DNA from 2 places in the Ureibacillus sp. FSL K6-3587 genome. Region 2 is predicted to be linked to the other one. Evidence: riboswitches for the same ligand, from Rfam matches in the RefSeq annotation. Region 2 holds a riboswitch; the other holds the start of a gene.
The links. A riboswitch is a leader RNA that binds a small molecule or an ion and turns the genes downstream of it on or off. The one in region 2 is predicted to bind thiamine pyrophosphate.
Positions count from the first base shown of each region.

Region 1: another riboswitch for thiamine pyrophosphate. It lies ahead of thiM (hydroxyethylthiazole kinase); the one in region 2 lies ahead of thiT (energy-coupled thiamine transporter ThiT).

Region 1 covers NZ_CP151969.1:3,049,656-3,053,070, reverse strand. Annotated here, with positions in the region: gene NSS77_RS15020 (hypothetical protein) at 1-88, opposite strand, end outside; gene NSS77_RS15015 (reverse transcriptase-like protein) at 313-966, shown strand; TPP riboswitch at 1,064-1,165, shown strand; TPP riboswitch at 1,231-1,332, shown strand; gene thiM (hydroxyethylthiazole kinase) at 1,417-2,166, shown strand; gene thiD (bifunctional hydroxymethylpyrimidine kinase/phosphomethylpyrimidine kinase) at 2,166-2,981, shown strand; gene thiE (thiamine phosphate synthase) at 2,974-3,415, shown strand, end outside.
Region 2 covers NZ_CP151969.1:2,949,418-2,952,832, forward strand. Annotated here, with positions in the region: partial or broken gene NSS77_RS14540 (PTS sugar transporter subunit IIC) at 1-770, opposite strand, end outside; partial or broken gene thiT (energy-coupled thiamine transporter ThiT) at 1,361-1,910, opposite strand; TPP riboswitch at 1,991-2,097, opposite strand; gene NSS77_RS14550 (GatB/YqeY domain-containing protein) at 2,395-2,820, shown strand; gene NSS77_RS14555 (transcriptional regulator) at 2,950-3,111, shown strand; gene NSS77_RS14560 (nucleoside-diphosphate sugar epimerase) at 3,290-3,415, opposite strand, start outside.

The DNA of each region.
Region 1 (3,415 bases), 100 kb from region 2:
GAGATTCTTCCCGTTGTTCCATCTCACTCTGATTCGATAAAGGATTTTTAAACCATCCCAATCTCTTTTTTTCCATTTCATTAGCCAAAATATCATCTCCTAATATCTTGTAAAAAAAAATAAACGAAATTTCCTATAAATATAGAAAAAGGGTTACAATTATATACAAATTCCTACTTTCATTTTATATCTAAGTCGAAGAATGTCAATAACTCGTTGGTGAACATATAAAGGCGGGGAAAGGATATTTCGTATCTTTGTCGTCCAATTGAAAATACTATTGTAGAAAATAGGGAAAAGGGAGGGGTCTTTTTGAAAATCACAATCGAATGGACGTATCACCACAAGGGTGTGGAAACGGTTTTTCGTTCGGAAGAAATGCCTCCAGCGCACGCACTTTCCGTCGCGGAAGAGCTGATGAAAACCGGAAGAACAAAAAACATTCTTTTTTTGGATGAACATGATTCGACTTGGACATTGAAAGAAATAAAAAAATATATAAAAGAGATGGAAACGGAACCTTCGAATGTGACGGTTTATTTTGATGGCGGATTTAATCTTGAAAGCCGCATATCCGGGTTGGGTTGTGTCATTTATTTTGAGCAAAACGGAAAGAAATATCGGTTGCGGAAAAATTTGACTTTGGATGGTCTTTCTTCCAATAATGAAGCGGAATACGCAGCGCTTCATTTTTCTGTCCAAGAATTGGAGTCTCTTGGCGTCCATCACCAAACGGTCCGATTTATCGGCGATTCGCAAGTGGTGATCAATCAAATGAGCGGTGAATGGCCGGTTTATGAAAAAGAGTTGATGAATTGGGCGGATCGAATTGATGAATATTTGAACCGGCTTGGCATCAAACCCGAATTTGAACCGGTTTCCCGAAAAGAAAATGAAGAAGCGGACCGGTTGGCAAACCAAGCTTTGGATGATATCGAAATAGACGGGAAAATCGAACTGCAATGAATAAATGAATCGAAATAACCAAGTTTGTTAGTTTTATAAAATCATGTAAAATTGAAAAATCCATATGGTATAATGTAGGAAACAACTGAATTATTATGTTTTTTTGCAGGGGTGGCCGAGTGCCTGAGAAGGTGAAAACACCTAACCCTTTGAACCGGATGCAGCCAGTACTGCCGTAGGGAGCAATCCATGAATTCATAGATGGATATTGTGAATTTTTTGCTCTCCAATTACTGGAGAGCTTTTTAATTACATAGGGAATTTTGGAAATTGCAGGGGTGGCCGAGTGCCTGAGAAGGTGAAAACACCTAACCCTTTGAACCTGATGCAGTTAGCACTGCCGTAGGGAGCAATTGAAGATACTTGCAGTCTTTTCAATGCTCTTTTGCGCCGTGCAAAAGAGCATTTTTAAGTTTCAAAAGATTAATCCGGATTGAAAGGAGAAAACAAATGAGCTTATACAAAATCAGACAAAAGAATCCATTGATCCATTGCATTACCAATACCGTGGTGACAAATTTTACAGCAAACGGCTTGCTTGCCATTGGCGTTTCACCTGTCATGTCGGATGAGCCATTGGATGTTGAAGATATGACATCGATTGCCGATGCATTGTTAATCAATATTGGCACATTGAATAAAAATTCAGTGGAAGCCATGTTTTTAGCCGGAAAAAAAGCGAATGAATTGAATATTCCGGTTGTATTGGATCCGGTGGGGGCAGGTGCCACGAAATATCGTAAAGAGGTGTCTGAAAATCTGTTGAGAGAAATCAAGTTTGATTTAATCCGTTGCAATGCCGGTGAATTGGCTGCAATCGCCGGAATCGATTGGCAGGCAAAAGGTGTGGACAGCGGAGAAGGGGAGATGGATATTGTCCTTGTGGCAAAGGATACGGCCAAGAAATTTGGAACAATGGTTGCGGTTTCAGGAAAAGAAGATGTAGTAACGGATGGGGAATGGATTCTTTTTGTCAGCGGCGGCCATGAGTGGATGACGCAGGTGACGGGGACGGGCTGTTTATTGAGCGCCATTTGCGCGGGAGCATTATGTTTGGAAGGGGACAGACTCGAAAATATCCGGAACGTGTTGGCCGATTATAAAAAAGTGGCCGAATTTGCTTCGAAAGAAAAATACCTTGGTTCATTCCAAGTGGAAATCATAAACGGTCTACATCAAATTTCAAGAGGTGAATTATAATGAATATCGTTATGACGATTGCAGGCTCGGACAGCGGTGGAGGCGCCGGCATTCAGGCGGATTTGAAAACATTCCAGGAGCTGAAGGTTTTTGGCACATCCGTCATTACGGCATTGACGGCCCAAAATACGTTGGGTGTGGAAGGGATTTATCCAACAACTCCTGATTTTGTCGAACTTCAAATGAAGGCGGTTTTCGAAGATTTTGATGTAAAAGCCTTGAAAACGGGAATGTTGTTTTCTGCGGATATTATTCAAAGAATCGCGAAAAGCTTGAGGGATCAAGAAGTTCAAATCGTTGTCGATCCGGTTATGATTGCGAAGGGCGGACAAGCGTTGCTGCAAGAAGATGCCGTGCGGGCCATGAAAAAGGAATTGCTGCCGATTGCGAACATTGTCACCCCAAACATCCCGGAAGCGGAAACCATCACCGGCATGAACATTCAAACTGCGGAAGAGATCCGGGAAGCGGCGGAGAAGATTTTGCAGCTTGGAGTTGATTGCGTCGTCATGAAAGGGGGGCATTTGGACGGGCCATCCGCAGTTGATACGGTGTTTTTCAAAGACGGGTCTTCATTCAAAATGAGATCAAAAAGAATCAATACGAAACATACCCATGGGACAGGATGCACTTTTTCTGCAGCCATTACCGCCCATTTGGGAAGAGGGCTGTCTTTGAAGGAAGCCATTATTGAAGCGAAAAAATTTGTCCAAGGGGCAATCGAAAATCCGCTCAATATCGGCCATGGCCATGGACCGACGAATCACTTTGCCCATCGGTTGGGATATGAAGCGGAGGTGGAAATCATTGAATAGAAAAGAGTTGGCGGTTTATTTCATTATGGGAACGGAAAATTGCAAGAGCGAACATCCCCTTGAAGTATTGAAAGATGCATTGCAAGCGGGAATTACTTTTTTTCAACTGAGGGAAAAAGGGAAACAACCGTTAACCGGTGGGGAGCTTGAACAATTTGCCAGGGAATGCCAATCCTTATGCAAACAGTATCAGGTGCCTTTTATCATTAACGATGATGTGGAACTTGCGTTAAAAATTGATGCCGATGGTGTTCATGTGGGACAAGACGATACACCGATCCAAGAAATTCGGGAAAAGTTTCAAAATAAAATTATCGGTGTTTCCGTCCATAATGAAGAAGAATTGGTGAAAGCCGTCCAAAGCGGCGCCGATTATGTGGGCATCGGTCCAATCTATGAAACGAAATCAAAGCCGGATGCAAAAAAGCCTGCGG
Region 2 (3,415 bases):
GGCAATGCGCGGCTTCATGAAGAAATTGTGCATTTGAATTTTGGCTGATGCAAGATGGGCGATGGCAGTCCTTAAATTATTCGCTTTATAGGCGGCAATGCACATGCCGACACCTGAAGCCGCCACACCGAGGTTTGCCGCTCCCGCTGCGACCCTGAAATCATAATGGCGGTAGCAACACCGATCGTTGAAATCGGTGAGAGAATCAGAATGGAGAACACCATTGCGATTAACATACCCATGAACACAGGTTGTAAATTTGTTAAGTAGATAATGCCTTCCCCGATGGCCAAACTTGCATCACGGACGTAAGGCAAAATGGCCAAACCGATTAAACCGGGAATGAAAATGGTAAGGGCCGGCATCAATAACAATGTCCAATCCTTCAATTTCACATCTAAGAATTTTACGAATAATGTGGCAAGGGCTGCCGTAATCCCGATATTGATGACCGTTCCAATCCCCGCCATCGTAATGACCCCATTTTCATCCATTGTCGTTACACCGCTGCCGATAAAAGCTGCAAGTCCGATGGAACACATTTGAACCGGATTCAGTTTGAATTGGATTCCAATCAGAACCCCCATAATCACCGGCAGTAAGCTCATCACAAGTACAGAGGCGTTCAAAACGGCGGTCAAGAACGTTTCAAGGGGCCCTGCATGTGGAATAATCAATTTTAATATTTCTCCGACAAGAGCATTAGGGATCAAACAAACCACAATCCCTAAACTCATTCCCGTTAATAATTTACTGAAGAAATCTTTCATCGTTGCAAAACCCTTTCTGTTAGAACTGTTTTAATAGTGGAAATATTGTATATTAATATAGTAAATTATATATAAAAATAATATTTTATCAACTATAAATATTTTGATAATTCATATTAAAGATAAATTTTTGAAGTTTAAACATCCTTTGTTTATAGGTTTAATCGAGTGAAATTAGGTTTGGGAGAGAAAAAAAGGCATCTATTTATTATTTTTTATCAAAATATTTTAGTGAAAGAGAGGTTGGGACAAAAGATAAAAAACACCATTTTCTCCCGGGAGAAAATGGTGTTTTTTTGATAATTGAAGAAAATTGATTTCCGTTCCGGGGACGCTTTCCGCGGGCCCGACTCGAGCCTCCTCGGAGCTCAATCCTTCGCTCCTGCGGGGTCTCGAGAGGGCTCGTCGCAGGAAAGCTTTTGCTTTGCGACTAAGCGTGCGCGACAGGAGCACTCGCCCCGTCACTCCAATCAATTTATTACAAAAAATCTTTTTGCAGCTCGTTCACTTTATTAGTTATGTCCCAGCCTCGTCCGAAAAAGCGGTTAACCCGTTTTTCAGACAGCCCGATCGCAAAATGAAACATCCTATTAGGATGTGGTTGTTTTATTCGTTTCAATGTCAAATCCTTTTCGCTGAATCAACCGGGGTGCGGCTGAAAGGAGAAGTACGATCAAAATCGAGCAGAAAATGGCCGCGCCAATCATCGTTGCACCATTTACGACCAACGAATAGATCACTGGGGACATTCCTTCCGGCGCATATTCCGCCCAGAAAACGACACCCGCAAGAAAATGCCAAAAATACCGGGCGATACTTCCCAGGAAGACGGCCAATACAGCCAAAATCAATCCTTTTGCTTTCTTCTTCTCTGCAAAAAAGGCGATTTGTATCTGTTTATACAATAATCCGGCAAAATATATAGGCATCCCCCGTGGCCACTTGCAACAACCCCCAAATAAACCCGGAAATCACGCTGACAGTGAATCCCCAACGGAAAGCTAAAATGAAGACAGGCAACATGGCACAGGAAACCGACATCCAGGGCCCCAATTGGATCGATGGCAACAAATCCAAAATTAAAGCGAATGCCGCAAAAAACGCCGCTTCAATGAGAGCCTGCAATTTAATTTTTTTCATAAAAAAATTCTCCCCTCCACAAAATGGAAACCTCAAGGGGGAGAATATGTATGGAGAACTCCTCGTCCACCATTCAACATATATCCAAAATCCCACAATCCCTGCGCAAGCATTATCTTACAGGTTCGAAGGGTCAGAACAACGAAAAGTTGTTCACTCTCAGCACAAAGCTCCCCCTGTGGTTTCAATCATGATTTTAATTTTGTCGCTCTAAGTATAGCTTGAAAGATCGTATTTGTACAGGGGATAGGAAGTTTTATATTTAAAAATGGAAAATTCGCTTTTGGTAATCAAATAAAAACAGATCTGTTTAAACCAGAGAAATGCAGGCGGCGTTCGACGATTTTCCTGCCGCATTCTATTATCCATCCTTGTTTGTTGCAGTTTTGAATCCTGGATTAAAAAGCACTTTTTCATTCATGGCGAAAAGAAAATTTATTATAATAATATTCATAAAATCCCATGAAAGGAGAATAATGATCATATGATGAAACAAGCCGTTTTCGAACAACTGAAACAGGCGATGAAAGAAAAGGATGCCGTTGCAAAAGGAGTTCTTACATTATTAAAATCCGCCTTGGATCAAGCGGAAAAAGAAAAAGGTTCCGAACTTTCCCATGAAGAAGAAATTGCGGTTGTCAATCGTGAAGTGAAACAGACCCATCAAGCCCTTGAAGGAGCAAAGCAAGCAGGCCGGGAAGATTTAATCGAAAAGGAAAACCGCAAACTGGAAATTTTGCAAAGTTTCTTGCCAAAACAATTATCTGAAGAGGAAATTGCCAATGTTTTAACAGAAGCAGGCATTTCAAAAGGAATGAATATGGGGGAGGCGATGAAAATCGCAAAACCGCTCCTTGCAGGAAAAGCCGATGGAGCAACGATCGCGAAAGTGGTAAAAAGCCTCATTTAAGATTAAAAAGACTTGTTTAAAAATTTAGACAAGTCTTTCAACTTTTTGTTGACAGCAAAATAAAACTGTACTATATTAGAATCATCAAACAACAACTGTTATAGTACAAATCAAAAAGGAGTGTTTTTTATGACTACTTATCAAGAAGGCTATGAATATTACGTTTCCAAATGTGAACAATTCGGTCTGGAACCAATCAATTTTTCAATTTTCGTTGAGCATCTATCCCAAGAACAATTGGATCAATTCAACGAACATGCACGAAAAACGAAAGAACAAGCAAATGCATAAGAAAATCGCGAATATATTCTATAACCATTACAGATCGCAGAAAAGAGAGGTCATACATTTGTCTACATTAAACATACGAGCCAGTTAACAACCTTGCTTGTCGAGTTGCCGCAAGCAAGGTTGTTTTATTGGTAAAAAAAAAAACACCATTTTCATTGAAAATGGCGTCCAAAAACTGCTATTCATCCAGCAAATCAAGAATTTGTTTGTATTCGGGTGCGCCGATGCTGTTATAATATTGGAACAGCAATTCGGAATTCACTTTGATTTTGTCTTTATGATTCAAATACATTTGCACCGTCAA